Regions from separate parts of the Arthrobacter sp. B3I4 genome, predicted to be linked through region 1. Evidence: riboswitches for the same ligand, from Rfam matches in the RefSeq annotation. Region 1 holds a riboswitch; the other holds the start of a gene.
The links. A riboswitch is a leader RNA that binds a small molecule or an ion and turns the genes downstream of it on or off. The one in region 1 is predicted to bind S-adenosylmethionine.

Region 1 (7,435 bases):
CGGGTCCACATAGGCGATGGCTGCCACGAAGGCCGGGCCCAGCAAACCCAGGAGGGCGCGGCGGTGTCCGCGCACCCCTCGGGCGGGGGGTTGCCCGGCGGCGGACGGTTCGTGTCCTGCGACATCCAGCACGGTGGGCTCCTAGAAATTCCGTCTACCTACATAAAGAATTTAGGCATACCGAAATACTAGGGCGCGCGGGCAGGCTTCCGCAATGCAGCCGGCGGAACTGAACGCGTGCGGGCCACCCACCACCGCTCCGGGGCGTCATGCCCTGGTGGCGCGCCAGCTCTGCGTCAGATAGGGGAGCGGCAGCACCTCGCCGTCTGTGTGCCCGAGGTGGTCGTGGAGGTACCAGCGAAGGTTGCTGAGCACCTTGGCACGGGTCGCTTCGCCGGCGCGCAGGTAGTAGCTGCGAGACTTGGCCAGTTCGAGAATGTCCTGCACCCCGACGGGGTCTTCCCAGCGGGTGAGGTGACTTTGCAGCGCGGTGAATTCGGCACCCAGGGCCGGCTTGAAGGAGGGCTTGTGGACATCGCCGGCATGCATGATCCGGGACAGCCGGTGGACCCAGGGGACGGCGGTGTCGAGCTGGTTCCAGACGAGCCCGAGCACGCCGTGCGGGCGCAAAAGCCGCGCGGCCTCGGTGCTGGCCAGCACCGGATCGCACCAGTGCCAGGCCTGCGCGACGGTGACCAGATCGAACGCGTCCGCCGGCAGGCCCGTGTGCTCGGCGGTCCCGACGAGGGCGGGTACTCCCGGAAGTGAGCGGCGCAGCTGCGCCAGCATGTCCGATGACGGGTCAACGGCCACGGTGCGGAGCCCCCGCCCGACCAGAAGGGCTGTGAACTTGCCGGTGCCGGCCCCGAGATCGGCGGCGTCGCGCGCCCCGTCCGGGATCAGCCAGTCCGCCGCGTCGTCCGGGTAGCCGGGCCGCACCCGGTCGTAGTGCTCGCCGCCGTCCTGGAAGCTCTGGCCGAGCTCCTGCCGGCGGGAATGATGTAGTTTCGGGCCGCCGCCTGCCACGTGCGCTCTCCTTCGGCAGCTCTGGTTGATACCTTCGAATTTACCGCACGCGGCGGGGCAGCGGCGTCAGTCCAGAATGCAGGGTGCAGCCCCGGCGGTGCCCGGTGTGTTGGGGGCCCAGTGCGGGTAGCTGCGGGTGTCGTTGGCAGGCACCCAGCGGCCGGCAGCCACGACATAGTCCGAGCCCAGGCCGTTCCGCCGCAGCTCCTCGAGCCCGGCGAGCAGCCGCTCGGCGTCCCCCAGCCGGGAGCCCAGGCCGAAACTGGCCCGCAGCGAACCCGCCGGCAGGCCCAGCCGCTTCAGCAGCGGGTGCGCGCAGAAGCGGCCGTCGCGCAGGCCGACGCCGTGCTCGGCGGACAGATAGGCGGCTACCAGGCCCGCGTCATACCCGGCTACCGAGAAATTCACGACGCCGATGCTCCCGGGGCCGCCCGGGAGGGCGGAGTCCTCGAAAATGGTGTGCACCTTGACGCCGTCGATCTGTTGCAGCCCCTCGACGAGGAAGGATCGGATGGCATCCTCGTGGTCGTGCCATTGCTGCTCGTCGAGGGCTGCGATCACCTGCGTAGCGCGGGCCAGCGCGGCGGCGCCGAGGACGTTCGGCGATCCTCCTTCATGGCGGGCGGGCCCCGTGGTCCAGTTGACGGTCTCAAGCCGGGCGTCCCGGACGGCGCCGCCGCCGGCGAGGTGCGGGGTGCCGGCGTCGAGCCAGTCGGGCCGGCCCACCAGCACTCCCGCGCCGAACGGGGCGTAGAGCTTGTGGCCGGAGAAGGCGAGATAGTCCACCCCGTCGGCGGCGATATTGATGCGCCGGTGCGGGGCCAGTTGGGCGGCGTCGACGGCAATCCGGGCGCCGTATGCGTGCGCCAGGACCGCCAGCTCGCGGACCGGCAGCACCTCGCCGGTGACGTTGGACGCGCCGGTGACGGCCAGCAGGCTTACGCCGCCGGACGCCAGCTCCGCCTGGAGCCGCGCCAGCGTTCCGGCCAGCGTCGGTGCCGCGACCACGCCCCGGTGCGGCACGTTCTGCCACGGCAGCAGGTTGGCGTGGTGTTCGATGTCCAGATACAGCACCTCACCGGTGGGCTGTCCCCCGCCGGCAGGAAGGCAGCCGGCCAGCAGGTTCAGTGCGTCGGTGGTATTCCGGGTGAAGATCACTGCGTCATCAGGGCGTCCGCCGACGAACCCGCGGACGATGCTCCGGGCGTTCTCGTACACCGAGGTGCTCACTTGGGAGGCGTACCCGGCGCCGCGGTGCACGCTGGCGTAGTACGGCAGGATCTCATTCACGTAGGCGGACACCACGGACAGCGCGGGAGCTGACGCGGCGTAATCCAGATGCGCGTAACGGACCTGGCCGCCCTGGATCAGCGGGGCCAGGATGTCCGCGCCGGACACCGCGGACAGCGGCCGGCGGCCGGCAACGGCGGGACGGGGAGGAAAAGTGGTAGTCGTCATGGGACCTCGCTCGAAAAGGACCCCGTTCCAAGGGATCCGCGCTTGCCGGTCCGCTCCGGACCGGCCAGGTCGTCACCCGGGGCACCCCGCCGCGAATGGAGGGTTGCCGGCCAGCAAACCGGGGTTTAGCGCTGGCACTCGTGACCTGTTTCGAGCCTAGGACACCTCCGGACGCACCGAAAGGCGAACCGCAATATCAAGCGTTGTGTTACGCCGCCCGGCGTGAGAGCGCCTAGAGGAGGTCGTCGAGGCCCGGGTTGAGCCGCTTGAGGACTTCGGAGTGCAGGATGGAGTTGGTGGCCAGCGCGTTGCCGCCGAAAGGCCCGTCCTCGCCCTCGAGCGAGGTGAAACGGCCGCCGGCCTCGGTGACGATCGGGACCAGGGCAGCCATGTCGTACAGGTTCAGTTCCGGCTCGCAGGCAATGTCGACGGCGCCTTCGGCCACCAGGCAGTAGGACCAGAAGTCACCGTAGGCGCGGGTACGCCAGACTTCTTCGGTGAGCCCGAGGAACTCGTCGAGGTTGCCGCGCTGCTTCCAGCCGCCCAGGCTTGAATAGGACAGCGAGGCGTCCGACAGTTCGGACACGTTGGAAACCTTCAGCCGTGTCGCGGCGGCCAGGGAGCGGCCCATGTAGGCGCCGGCGCCTTTGGCCGCCCACCAGCGTTTGCCCAGGGCCGGGGCGCTGACGACGCCGACGACGGGCTCGCCTTCGTCGACAAGCGCGATCAACGTGGCCCAGACCGGGACGCCACGGACGAAGTTCTTGGTCCCGTCGATGGGGTCGATGATCCAGCGGCGCGAGCCGTGGCCGGAACTGCCGAACTCCTCGCCCAGGACAGCGTCGCGGGGACGGGATCGGGACAGTTGGCCGCGGATGGCTTCTTCGGCGGCCTTGTCTGCGTCGGTGACAGGGGTCAGGTCAGGCTTCGTTTCGATCCGAAGGTCGAGCGCCTTGAAGCGGTTCATGGTCTGGGAATCGACCGAGTCCGCCAATACGTGGGCAAGGCGCAGGTCATCGTTGTAGCTTGAAGCGGGTTGACTCATGGGTCCAAACTACCGTCAAAACGCCTTGCGGACGGGGAGGCCACGTCGCTGCGGGCGGGGAGAGGCTCTCAGGAGACGCTGCCGAGTTCCTTCGTTTCCGGCGCTTCCATCCGCGGATCGGTTCCGAGCAGACGCCGCAGCGACGCGAGCCGGGCGGGGCCGGAGGGGCCTGCGTGGCCGGCCGAGACCCACGCGTCGACTCCGCAGTTGACGGCGGATGCGTCGTGCTTGCAGCCACGCTCGCAGTCTTCGGTGCCGGGCGCCAGGTCTGGGAAGGAGCGCAGGATCCGGTCCGGGTCCACGTGGGCCAGCCCGAAGGAACGGATGCCGGGGGTGTCGATGATCCAGCTTCCGGGCGGCGCCGCGTTGACCTTCAGGGCCAGCGCCGACGAGGAGGTGTGGCGGCCCCGGCCGGTGACCGCGTTGACGCCGCCGGTGGCCCGCTCGGCTCCGGTGAGGGCATTCACCATAGTGGACTTGCCGACGCCGGAGTGGCCCAGCATGACGGTGACCTTTCCGTCGAGGTGGGCCCTCAGCTGCGAGACCGCGGCCTTGTCCAGCCGGGCGGAGAGCCCGTCGTCGGAGCGGGCATCGATGCCGGACGCGGCGGAGTCCGCGGTCTTCGAAATGATGACCGGGAAATCAAGGTGCTGGTAGTTGGCGAGCAGTTCGGCAGGATCCTTCACGTCGGCCTTGGTGACCAGCAGCAGCGGTTCGATGCCGGCATCGTACGCGGCCACCAGGGCGCGGTCGATGAAGCCCGTGCGCGGTTCGGGGTTGGCGGCCGCCACGACGACGACGAGCTGGTCGGCGTTAGCCACGACGGCGCGCTCAATCGGGTCCGTGTCATCCGCGCTGCGCCGCAGCAGGGTCCGCCGGTCCTGGATTTTGACCAGCCGGGCCAGCGTGTCGGCCTCGCCGGTCACGTCGCCGACGAGGGAGACAAAGTCCCCGGCGACCACGGGGTTGCGGCGCAGTTCGCGGGCCCGTGCCGCGATCACGGTCCGCTCCGTGCCGGTGCCCTCGCCCACGACGGCAGTGTACCGGCCACGGTCCACCGTGACGATCCGCCCGGTTACGGCGTCGTCGTGCGCGGGCCGGTCCTTGGTGCGGGGGCGGGAGCCCTTCTTGTTGGGACGGATCCGGACGTCGGACTCGTCCCAGGAGTCAGTGCTGCGGGCCACCGGCAACATCCTTCTGTGAAGTGCTGCCTTGGCCGAGCATCGCCGCCCACATGCGCGGGAACTCGGGCATGGTCTTGGCCGTAGTGCCGATGTCTTCGACTTCGACGCCGGGGACGGCCAGGCCAAGGATGGCCCCGGCGGTGGCCATCCGGTGGTCGGCGTAGCTGCGCACCACACCGGCGTGCAGTTTGGCTGGCCGGATGATGAGGCCGTCGGCAGTTTCTTCGGCGTCGCCGCCGAGGCGGTTGATTTCGGTGACCAGGGCCGCGAGCCGGTCGGTTTCGTGTCCGCGCAGATGGGCGATGCCGGTGAGCCGTGAAGGCTCGGCGGCCAGCGCACACAGCGCCGCCACCGTAGGGGCAAGTTCGCTGGTGTCTGCGAAGGTTCCGCCGTGGATGGCCGGGCCGCCGGTGACGGTCAGGGTGCCGCATTCGAGCGTGACAGTGGCCCCCATGGCGGTGAGGATGCTGCGCCAGAGGTCGCCCACCTGGGTGGTTTCGGCTGGCCAGCCGGGGATGCGGACGGTTCCGCCGGTGGCAAGGGCCGCCGCCAGGAAGGGACCTGCGTTGGAAAGATCCTGCTCGATTCTGCGGTCGAAGGCCGCGATGGGGCCGGGGGAAACGGTCCAGTGGTTAGGCGCGGAGTCATCCACCTGCACGCCCACGCTGCGCAGCACGGCGATCGTCATGTGGATGTGGTCCAGGCTGGGGACGGACCGCCCGGTGTCGTCCTTGCTGCGGTGCTCGAGGTGGAGTCCCTCGGTGAAACGCGCCCCGGCCAGCAACAGGGCCGAAACAAACTGCGACGATGCGCTGGCATCGATGACCAGGTGCCCGCCCCGGACTTCGCCGGAGCCTTCGACGGCGAACGGCAACGAGGACGCCGGACCGCCGTCGGGAGCGCTGACCGCGACGCCGAGGCCCGCCAGCGCGCCGATTATGGTGTCCATCGGGCGCTGGCGGGCGTGCGGGTCGCCGTCGAACAATGCCCTGCCGCGGCGCAGCGCGGCCACCGGCGGTACGAACCGCATCACCGTTCCGGCCAAACCGCAGTCGATTGCCGTCTCCGGCGCCGGCGTGCCCGCGGCACCTTCGGCTATCGGGAGGATCTCCAGGTCCGGGCCGTAGGCGCCGTCGCCGGGCACCTCGGTGATGGTGGCGCCCAGTTGCCGAAGCGCCTCGATCATCAGGACCGAATCGCGCGAGTGCAGCGGAGCCCGTAGCCGGGAGGGACCGTCCGCGAGGGCGGCCAGCACCAGGTACCGGTTGGTCAGCGATTTGGAGCCGGGGACCGTAACCGTGGCGTCGACGGGACGGCCGGCGAACGGCGCACGCCAATGCGGACCGCCGTCGGCCGGAAAGGAAGGGGCTGCGGCGGCGGAGGAGATGCCAGTCATTACCGTCTTAGGCTCCGACGGCGCTATCCACGGCTTTGCGGACGGCCTTGTCGGCCTTCTTGAGCTTCTTGCCGGTGGTCTTGCGGGCGTCGGCGGCGAGGTGCGCGGTGGTCTTGCGCGCGTCGGCCGCGAGGTGCGCCGTGGTCTTGCGGGCGTCGGCGGCGAGGTGTTCGGCGCGCCAGGCCAGGCCCGGCTTGCCTGCGGTGTCGACGGCGGCCAGCAGCACGCCGCCGGTGAGCGAAACGTTTTTCAGCAGCTGCTTGCGGCGGGAGTCGCGGCCCTCCTTGGAGCTGGTGTCCGCGCTGCGCCATTCGACGTAGCCGTTGAGCGCCGAGATCACTGCCAGCACCGTGGCCGAGAGCCGGGAGAACTTGCCAAGGGCGAGGAGGACGCCGGCGCTGACCTGGGTGCCGCCCAGAACGCGGGCCAGGGTTTTTTCATTGGTCTGGAAGGGAAGAGCGTCAGCCGCCCGGCTCAACAGCGGAGAGAGCTGGGTGGCAGTGTCATCCGCATTTCGCAGCTTGTCCATGCCTGCGAGGACGAAACTGGAGGCGAGCATGGGACGGGCGAGAAAGCGGACAAACGACATGAATTTCCTCCTGGTTGGATGAACCGCGGGCGCTGTGCGGGGGAACCGGTTCTAGTCTTGCACTTTTGCGGAATATTTGCCCGTCACCCGGGGTTGTGCTGGTAGTCCGACAGCGAGTGCAGGAAGGCGGCAGTTTGATCCTGGTCAGAGAACCCGGGCTGCTTGAAGCAGCCAGTGCAAACCCGTGGGCACAGGCCCTGACGGGAACTTCGGTCACCCGCCGGAACGTGACAGTAGACTTGCACGCAATGAGCACCATGGATCCGGCCGTTGCGGCCAAGCACGAGGTCGCCGGAAACGACGACACCCCATCAGCCACAGCCGGAGAGGCCACGGCCGCGGAAGAAGCCGTCGCGGAGCGCGCGGCCGTGGAAACGGTGGCGGCTGACGGTTCCGGCGAACCGCTGGACACCGACGCCGAGAGCACCGAGGACCGGCGCGTCCGCTTTGAGCGGGACGCCATGCAGTACGTGGACCAGCTGTACTCCGCGGCCATGCGGATGGCGCGGAACCCGGCGGACGCCGAGGACCTGGTCCAGGAGGCCTACACGAAGGCGTTTTCCGCTTTTCACCAGTACAAGCCCGGGACCAACCTCAAGGCCTGGCTGTACCGGATTCTGACCAACACGTACATCAACCTCTACCGGAAACGCCAGCGCGAGCCGCTGCAGTCGAACTCGGACACCATCGAGGACTGGCAGTTGGCCCGGGCCGGGTCGCACACCTCCACGGGACTG
Region 2 (7,435 bases), 1.6 Mb from region 1:
TCGTTGAGGCGCTCTTCCTCTTCCAGGTCGCCCAGGAACGCGCCGTCGTACGCTCCCTGCAGCGCCCGGGCGGCTCGCTCCAAGGTGGCTTCAGCCGCGTAGGCCTTGGCCGAGACCTGGCCCACCACCTGCAGGATCTGCGAGTCGGCAGCGAAAGAGTCGGCGTTGCCATGGGAGAAAATCCGGGTCCGGTTGCGGACCTCGACGGCGATCTCCCGCTCGGCGGCCTTGATGCTTCCGGCCAGCACGGCCAAGAGCACGGCCTGGTAGAACGCCGTCTGGTACTTGAAGCGGGTGTCGAAATCGATGACGTTCCCGGCCTCAACAGCGGCGTCCGTGAACGTGCTGGTGCCCGATCCGGTTGTGCGCTGCCCGAAGCCGTCCCAGTCGTCCGAGTGTGTGACGCCCGGCTGGTGGGCATTGACGACGGCGATCACCTTGACATTGTTGTCGGTGCGCTGGGCGAACGTGTCGATCCAGTCCGCGAAGATGCTGCCCGTGGAGTAGTACTTCGTGCCGCTGATCCGGAATCCGCCGGTGCTGCTGCCGGGATCGGGGCTGACCTTGGTGATCACGTCGCCGATCTTGACGGTGCCCACCTCGGTCCACGAGTTGCCCGCGATCTCGCCTTTGACGAAGCGTTCCAGCCACACGGCACGCTGGGCTCCGGTGGAGACCAGCCGGTCCTCGACGAAGGCGAAGTGCCCCCGCAGGGCCTGCGGGATGTTGGAATCGGCGGCCGCGAGTTCGGTGAGCAGGCGGAAGAGCTGCGGCAGGGACGCTCCGAACCCGCCGTCGGCCACGGGAACGCGGAGGGCGCCGAAGCCTGCCGCGGTGAGTTCCTTGATTTCGGCAAACGGCAGCTGGTGGTCCTGCTCGCGGGCGCTGGCCCCTTCGGCGATGCGGGCGAAGATGGGACGGAACAGGTTGGCGAGGGTCTGGTAGTCGGCTTCGGGGACGGCGGTGGTCACTGATGACATGGAGTTGCCTTTCGTTGGTGCTGGAGGGTGTTGGAGGGTGTTGGGTGGAGCCGTGGCTACGCTGGAACGGGTTCGATGGCGGCTGGGGCGGTCTCGGCGTCCGCGGCGGTCCGCGAACCGGCGGACCGGCTGAGGACCAGGGCCGCAGTGAACGCGGCGGCGATGACGACGGCGGCGGCCACCGCCGGGAGCCACCCGGCCGGCCACGCGCCGGAAAGCCCCAGCAGGGCCGGTACCGTCGTCGTGAGTTGGCCGGTAAGCAGGACCGCCCAGCCGGTGAACGCCGAGAGCGAGGACCTTCCGCCGGCCAGGATCAGGAAGAACAGGAACCACAGGACCGCCCAGCTCAGCCAGAGCACCGACAAGAAGGGATCTGTGCCGAAGTTGGCAGCGGAGTAAAAGACGGCCAGCACGGCAACCAGGGCGCAGAACCAGCCCACCCCGGCCGACTCCAGGCTGAGCACGGCGTTCAGCCCGACGTAGAGGTAGGTGATGCCGAAAAGCACGATGCCAGCAGCTCCCAGCAGGAGGCCGCCGTCGCCGCCGGCGGCAGCAGCGAGGAACACGGCCAGCAGCAGCTGCAACAGGCCGATGACGATGTTGAAGACGCCGCTGTCCCGGGCCGGGATACGGCCCAGAAGGCCCAGGCCGTTGATCAGGAGAGCGGCTCCGGAAAGGATCAGGCAGATATATGACATGGAAAATTCCGTCCACGAGGACGCCCCGCTTAGGCGGGGCTCGATACTTGCCGCAGCGCTTGTGCGTGCGGCCGGATCTTCACCTGGGGCACCCCGCCACGAAGAGGGTTGCCGTCCAACAAGCCAGGGCTCAATGTTGGAACTCTTGATCTGTACCTAGGACACTAGGGGCGCCGAGCGTCGGACGACAAGGAAATTGACGCCGTATGAAGCCGGGCCGTCAATCGGCCGCCGGAAGCACGCCCAGAGTCCAGCTGTAGTCTTCGGCGTGGGAGTCCGGGCGTCAGCCCCGCCGCACCTCGGTGGACCCGTGTTCCACCGGGAGCGCCGGGGCGACGGAATTCCGCGTTGAGAGTTGCCGCTTGATCTGCTCAAGCTCCACCTGCAACTGGTCAACCGTGGCCCGGTATTTGTCGAACGCGGCCGCCCGGCGCCTGGCCATGGCGAAATTGATGCCGGCGGCGAGCACGGCCAGCGGGAATGACACCAGCAGGGCCCACCCGGACACGGTAAGGAAGTCCAGGGCTATGGGAAGCGCGTGCTGGAACGCGAAGAAGTCGTTCACTCCGCCGACCACCCCGCTCAGAGCCGAATCCAGGGGACCCAGGTACTTCCCGACGATTGGCGTCCCGGCAAGCGACGGTGTGCTCAGCGGCGGTTGAGCCCCCACAGACCAGCGCGGGTCAGTGAAATGGTTCAGGACGTAAATGCCGGCAGCGGTGTTGATCGCGGCGAAGAGCAGGACGGAACCCAGCGCAGTCCAGTGAAGCCGCCGCGGACGCCAGAGGCCGGCTGCAACCGCGAAGACGGCGGCTGCCACCCAGGCAAAGAGGCGCAGTTGGTCGCGGCTCATGCCGCTGAGTAGGTCCAAGGAAATTCCCGCCTCTTACACTTGAAGTCGATGCCCGTTCAGGTCCGGAGCGAGCCTATCGCAGCAGGGATGTCGCGGCAGCGCCGTCGTCGTCCTCACCAGCTTGCCCGAAGATGTCGATGGCCCCTCCCGGATAATCGGAAGGGGCCACTGGGTGCACGAACGCTGGCGCGTTACGGCGTCGGCATGCCGCCGTTGACGTTCAGCGTCTCGCCAATTACGTAGCTGGACTCGGACGACGCGAGGAACACGTACGCCGGGGCGAGTTCGGCCGGCTGCCCGGCGCGGCCCAGCGGGGTTTCCTTGCCGAACTCCGGCAGGTCCTCGGTGGGCTGGCCGCCGCTGGGCTGCAGCGGGGTCCAGATCGGGCCGGGGGCCACTGCGTTGACGCGGATGCCCTTGGGGGCCAACTGCTGGGCCAGACCCTTGGTGAAGTTGTTGATCGCGCCCTTGGTGGAGGCGTAATCCACCAGCGTCTCCGACGGGCTGTACGCCTGGATGGAGGTGGTGTTGATGATCGCGGACCCGGCCGGCAGGTGCGGCAGGGCTTCCTTGGTCAGCCAAAACATCGCGTAGACGTTGGTCTTGTACGTGTGGTCGAACTGGACGTCCTCAATGTCGGCGAGGGCCTTCTGCGCGACCTGTTTGCCGGCATTGTTGACCAAGATGTCGAGGCCGCCGAGTTCGCGCACCGCGGTCTCCACGAGCTCACGGCACATGGCCGAATCCTTGAGATCGCCGGGGACCTTGACGGCTTTGCGGCCCGCCTTCTCGATCAGGTTGGCGATCCGGGTGGCATCCTCTTCCTCCTCCGGCAGGTAGGACATCACGACGTCGGCACCCTCCCGGGCGAACGCGATCGCCGTTGCGGCGCCGATCCCGGAGTCCGCGCCGGTGATAAGCGCCTTGCGGCCCTCGAGCCGGCCGGTGCCGCGGTAGCTGTCCTCGCCGAGGTCCGCTTTGGGTGTCATCTTGGCGTCCAGGCCGGGTTCCGGCTGGCTCTGCTCGGGCGGTTCGATCTGCTCGTAGGCGGTGACGGGGTTCCTGAACGTGTACTGGTCAGTCATGGTTCTCCTCCGGATGGTTGCGTTCGGCCCGGGCTTTCCTCCTGCACAGGGATGGCCTGTTCAAAACAATCGGGGGCCGGCGGCGGGTGGATCGTCCAACACGCTAAGCATGCTTAGTATTCACCCTAGTCCCGGCGGGGGAGGGGGCGCAACGGGGAAGGGGCAACAGGCCTTGCTGCTAAAGCGGGACATGTTGTTCAGCCGGACCTGCTGTTAGCGGAACCTGCTGTTTAGCGGGACCTGCCGGCAACGTCGGCCAGAACCTGCGCGCCGCTCCGGGCGCCGGCGCTGTTGCGCAGGCGGGTGCCGATCTCCGCCGCTGCTCTCGCGCAGCTTTCCGAGTCGAGGAGCTCCGAAAGTTTGTTGCCGATTTCCCCGGGCGACGACTTGCGGCTGAGGAGCACCCCGGCCCCGGCATCACGTATGACCTTGCCGACCAGCGGCTGGTCCATCAGGGGGTGCATCGGCAGGATCATCATCGGCAGCCCGTGCGCCAGCGCGCGCATAGCGGTGGCGTGGCCGCCGTGCCCGATCACAGCGTCGCAGTCAGGCATGATCTCCGTGTGCTCGATGTAGCGGTGCACCGTGGCGTTCGCGGGCGCGGAGAGGCTGGCGGGATCCACCGCGGGCCCGGTCGTCATCACGAGATCCACTGTCAACACCGATGCGGCGTCGAGAATCTTCTGCAGCACCTGTTGCTGCCCGGGGAACGCCGTCGTGCTCAAGCTCGCCAGGACCCGCGGGCGCCCGGCGCGCCGTGTTCCGGTGTTCCCGGAGGTGACCTCATCGACGACAGCGCCGGACCAGACCACCCTTTCTCCAGGTCCACCGGGCGCACGGCCGGCCGGATCCAGCAGCGGGTCCGCGCAGACCAGCACCCGCTCCGCGTGCCCTATCGCCCGCCGGGGAGGCAGTTTCTTGAACGCGAGAGCGGCGCCCATCGGGCCCCGCCGGAACGGCCCGTCGAAGAACGCGAAGAAGCTGTGGACCAGCACCACGTGCGGCAGGCCGGCCTTGGCTGCCGCATCGATTGCGCCCATGAGCAAGCAATCGACGACGGCGACGTCGGGTGGTTCGCGCCGCGCCTCCTCCAGAAGGTCCCGTCCGATGCCCGGGTCGCCGAACACGTTCAGCATGGCCGCAAACTGCCGGTGCGCCGGTGCGGAAACGGCAGGGGAGAGCGGGGCTGCGTGCCGGTAGGGAATGAACTCCGCACCGGCTGACTCCACGGCCGCCGCCTGCTGGGCGTGGCCAAGGAAACGGACCCGGTGGCCCTGCCTTAGCAGCTCCCGGCCGATGCCCAGTGCCGGCGGAAGGTTGCCGCCGGCGTCCAGTGTTGCGAAAAGGAAATCCGACATCGTGGCCTCCTTCAACCGCGCCGCTTCGTGCCGACTGGTAGCAAAATTTTAGTCCTCACACCTTCGCCCGGATAGCGTGTAGGCGAGACGCGAACGGTGCCAGGGGCGGCTCCTTGCGGCGGCCACCCCTTGCCGCCAATAGGTGAAATGTGCTTCACTTATTACGTGGAGGGGAGTATCCCCGGAAATGTTCCGTCGTCAGTACGGCCGCCCCTGAGCGGTCCGGCGGGACAGGCCCTATGCGGCCGGGAGAGACCTCCAGTTGGTATTGACTGACTGGAAGCGAGTGCTCCTCATGCATGTTCCTCTTTGGGCCTGGTTGGCCGTCATTGGTGTGATCGTCCTCATGCTTGCCGTGGACCTGTTCGCACACCGCAAAGCCCACGTAATCGGCGTCCGCGAAGCCGCGCTGTGGTCGGCCGTCTGGGTCGCGTTCGGCGTCGGCTTCGGCGTCGTTGTCTGGCAGCTGTATGGGTCCGAATTCGGCCAGCAGTACTTTGCCGGCTACCTGATCGAAAAGTCCCTGGCCGTGGACAACGTGTTCATTTGGGCGATCATCTTCACGTACTTTGGCGTACCCCGCGAGTACCAGCACCGCGTGCTGTTCTTCGGCGTCCTCGGCGCGTTGGTCTTCCGCGGCATCTTCATCGCCGCGGGCTCCGCCATCATCGCCAGCGCCGGGTGGGTGCTTTACCTCTTCGCGGCGTTCCTGCTCTTCACCGGCTACAAGATGATCCGCCAGCGCAACGAGCACCCCGACCCGGAAAAGTCGCGGGCGCTCAAGCTCTTCCGCCGGTACGTGCCGATGACCGACAAGTTCCACGGACAGAAGTTCATGATCCGCAAGAACGGTCTGGTGCTGGCGACCCCGCTGCTGGCCGTCCTGGTGCTGGTTGAGGTCACCGACATCATTTTCGCCGTCGACTCCATCCCGGCCATCTTCGCCGTCACCGACGAGGTGTTCCTGGTCTTCACCGCCAACGCCTTCGCGATCCTGGGGCTCCGGGCCATGTACTTCCTGCTGGCCGACCTGATGCACCGGTTCATCTACCTCAAGGTCGGCCTGGCCCTGGTCCTGGTCTGGGTCGGCATCAAGATGGCCCTCAAGATCGATATCTTCTACATCCCCACCCCGCTGTCCCTGGCCGTCATCGCCACCATCCTAGGCGTGTCGATCGGCGCGAGCCTCTGGGCCACCCGGGGCCAGGAGCGCAAGGCTTCTGTAGCGCCGGCGCACGCACCATTCGGCACCGCGTCACCGGCGGAACTCGCTGAGCTGGAACCGCTGTGGCGGCGCGGGCGCCATGCGGAGGCGACTACGACGGCGGCGGCTGCGGAGGGCGCTGCGGAGGGCGCCCAGGCGGGCGACCATCACACCGGTGGGGCGGGCGCCCGGGCTGCGGCGGGAGCGAGGCAGACGGAGGGCGCCCAGGACGCCGCTGCGAAATCCGACGTCGATCGCCACGCCCCGGTGACCGCCGACGTCGACCCTCACACGATGAGCGCCGACCCGCACGCACCGACCAGAGGCGGCAGCGCATGACGAGTGCCGTCCCGGCTGCCGGCGCAGCCGGGACGGCCGGCCCGTCCTGGACGTTCCTTACGAACCACGGGCACGTCTTGCTGGCAGTGGCGGCAGACCCGGAAGCCCGGGTTGCTGATCTCGCTGCCCGGGTCGGGATCACGCCACGCTCCGTCCTCCAGATCCTTAAGGACCTAGAAGACGGAGGCTACCTGCACCGTAGGCACGAAGGCCGGCGTACGCGTTACGCCCTTGAGCCGCACCAGCACTTCCGGCACCCCGCCGTAGCAAGCCGGGAAATCGATGGGCTGATCGGCCTGTTCGCTGCCCCGACTGCTGCAGCTGGGGAGGATCCGGAGGAGAGACAGGAGAAAGCGGGGGAGGGCTCCACCACCTCCAGGTCTGGCGAGGCCTAAGCCAGTGACCTACTTCATAGCAGCCAAACGACGGCCGCCCCGCCCGGTGGCGGCCGTCGGAGCGGCCCAGGTCCGCGCCGCTTCGGGGAATTTGGAGCCCGGAGCCCCCTGCCGGGCCGATTTGTGTGGGCGGGGGTTCGTGTGTAAAGTTGTTCGAGTCGCCGCCGCTGAAGCGGAAAGATAGCGACCGACCCCCTCTTTGAATGGCCTGAAAATGGTGCGGATTTCTGCGCCGGTTTTTGGGTGGGGACCCTTTCGATGCTTTGGAATTCGGCGAATACGCCGGTTTGCAAAGCGGTTCGGACTCGGGTAAGTTTGAAAAGTTGCTCCGGAGCGATCCACGGCTGAGGTTGTGGTGGTGCCGGGTGTGTCTGTTGTTTGAGAACTCAATAGTGTGCCAAGTTTGTTGATACCAATTGTTTTATTGATTGGTTGTTTTGGCTGTGTTGTCCATCCCGTGGATGGCATGGTTTTTACAGCTGGTTTCAAATTTTGTGCAGTCTGGTTCCGCGTTTTCCCGTGG

Region 2: linked by a shared signal. The riboswitch ahead of QFZ61_RS16470 (AmiS/UreI family transporter) and the one ahead of QFZ61_RS08985 (aminotransferase class V-fold PLP-dependent enzyme) in region 1 are both predicted to bind S-adenosylmethionine.

Annotation. Positions count from the first base shown of each region.
Region 1 is NZ_JAUSYK010000001.1:1,907,509-1,914,943, forward strand. Features, by position in the region: gene QFZ61_RS08975 (Nramp family divalent metal transporter) at 1-132, opposite strand, end outside; gene QFZ61_RS08980 (class I SAM-dependent methyltransferase) at 268-1,026, opposite strand; gene QFZ61_RS08985 (aminotransferase class V-fold PLP-dependent enzyme) at 1,093-2,484, opposite strand; SAM riboswitch class IV at 2,518-2,630, opposite strand; gene hisN (histidinol-phosphatase) at 2,717-3,529, opposite strand; gene QFZ61_RS08995 (ribosome small subunit-dependent GTPase A) at 3,598-4,713, opposite strand; gene aroA (3-phosphoshikimate 1-carboxyvinyltransferase) at 4,697-6,109, opposite strand; gene QFZ61_RS09005 (DoxX family protein) at 6,117-6,698, opposite strand; gene QFZ61_RS09010 (sigma-70 family RNA polymerase sigma factor) at 6,947-7,435, shown strand, end outside.
Region 2 is NZ_JAUSYK010000001.1:3,508,387-3,515,821, reverse strand. Features, by position in the region: gene QFZ61_RS16475 (acyl-CoA dehydrogenase family protein) at 1-980, opposite strand, end outside; gene QFZ61_RS16470 (AmiS/UreI family transporter) at 1,037-1,678, opposite strand; SAM riboswitch class IV at 1,717-1,829, opposite strand; gene QFZ61_RS16465 (hypothetical protein) at 1,962-2,531, opposite strand; gene QFZ61_RS16460 (SDR family oxidoreductase) at 2,723-3,616, opposite strand; gene QFZ61_RS16455 (glycosyltransferase) at 3,847-4,974, opposite strand; partial or broken gene QFZ61_RS16450 (TerC family protein) at 5,270-6,280, shown strand; gene QFZ61_RS16445 (helix-turn-helix domain-containing protein) at 6,514-6,912, shown strand.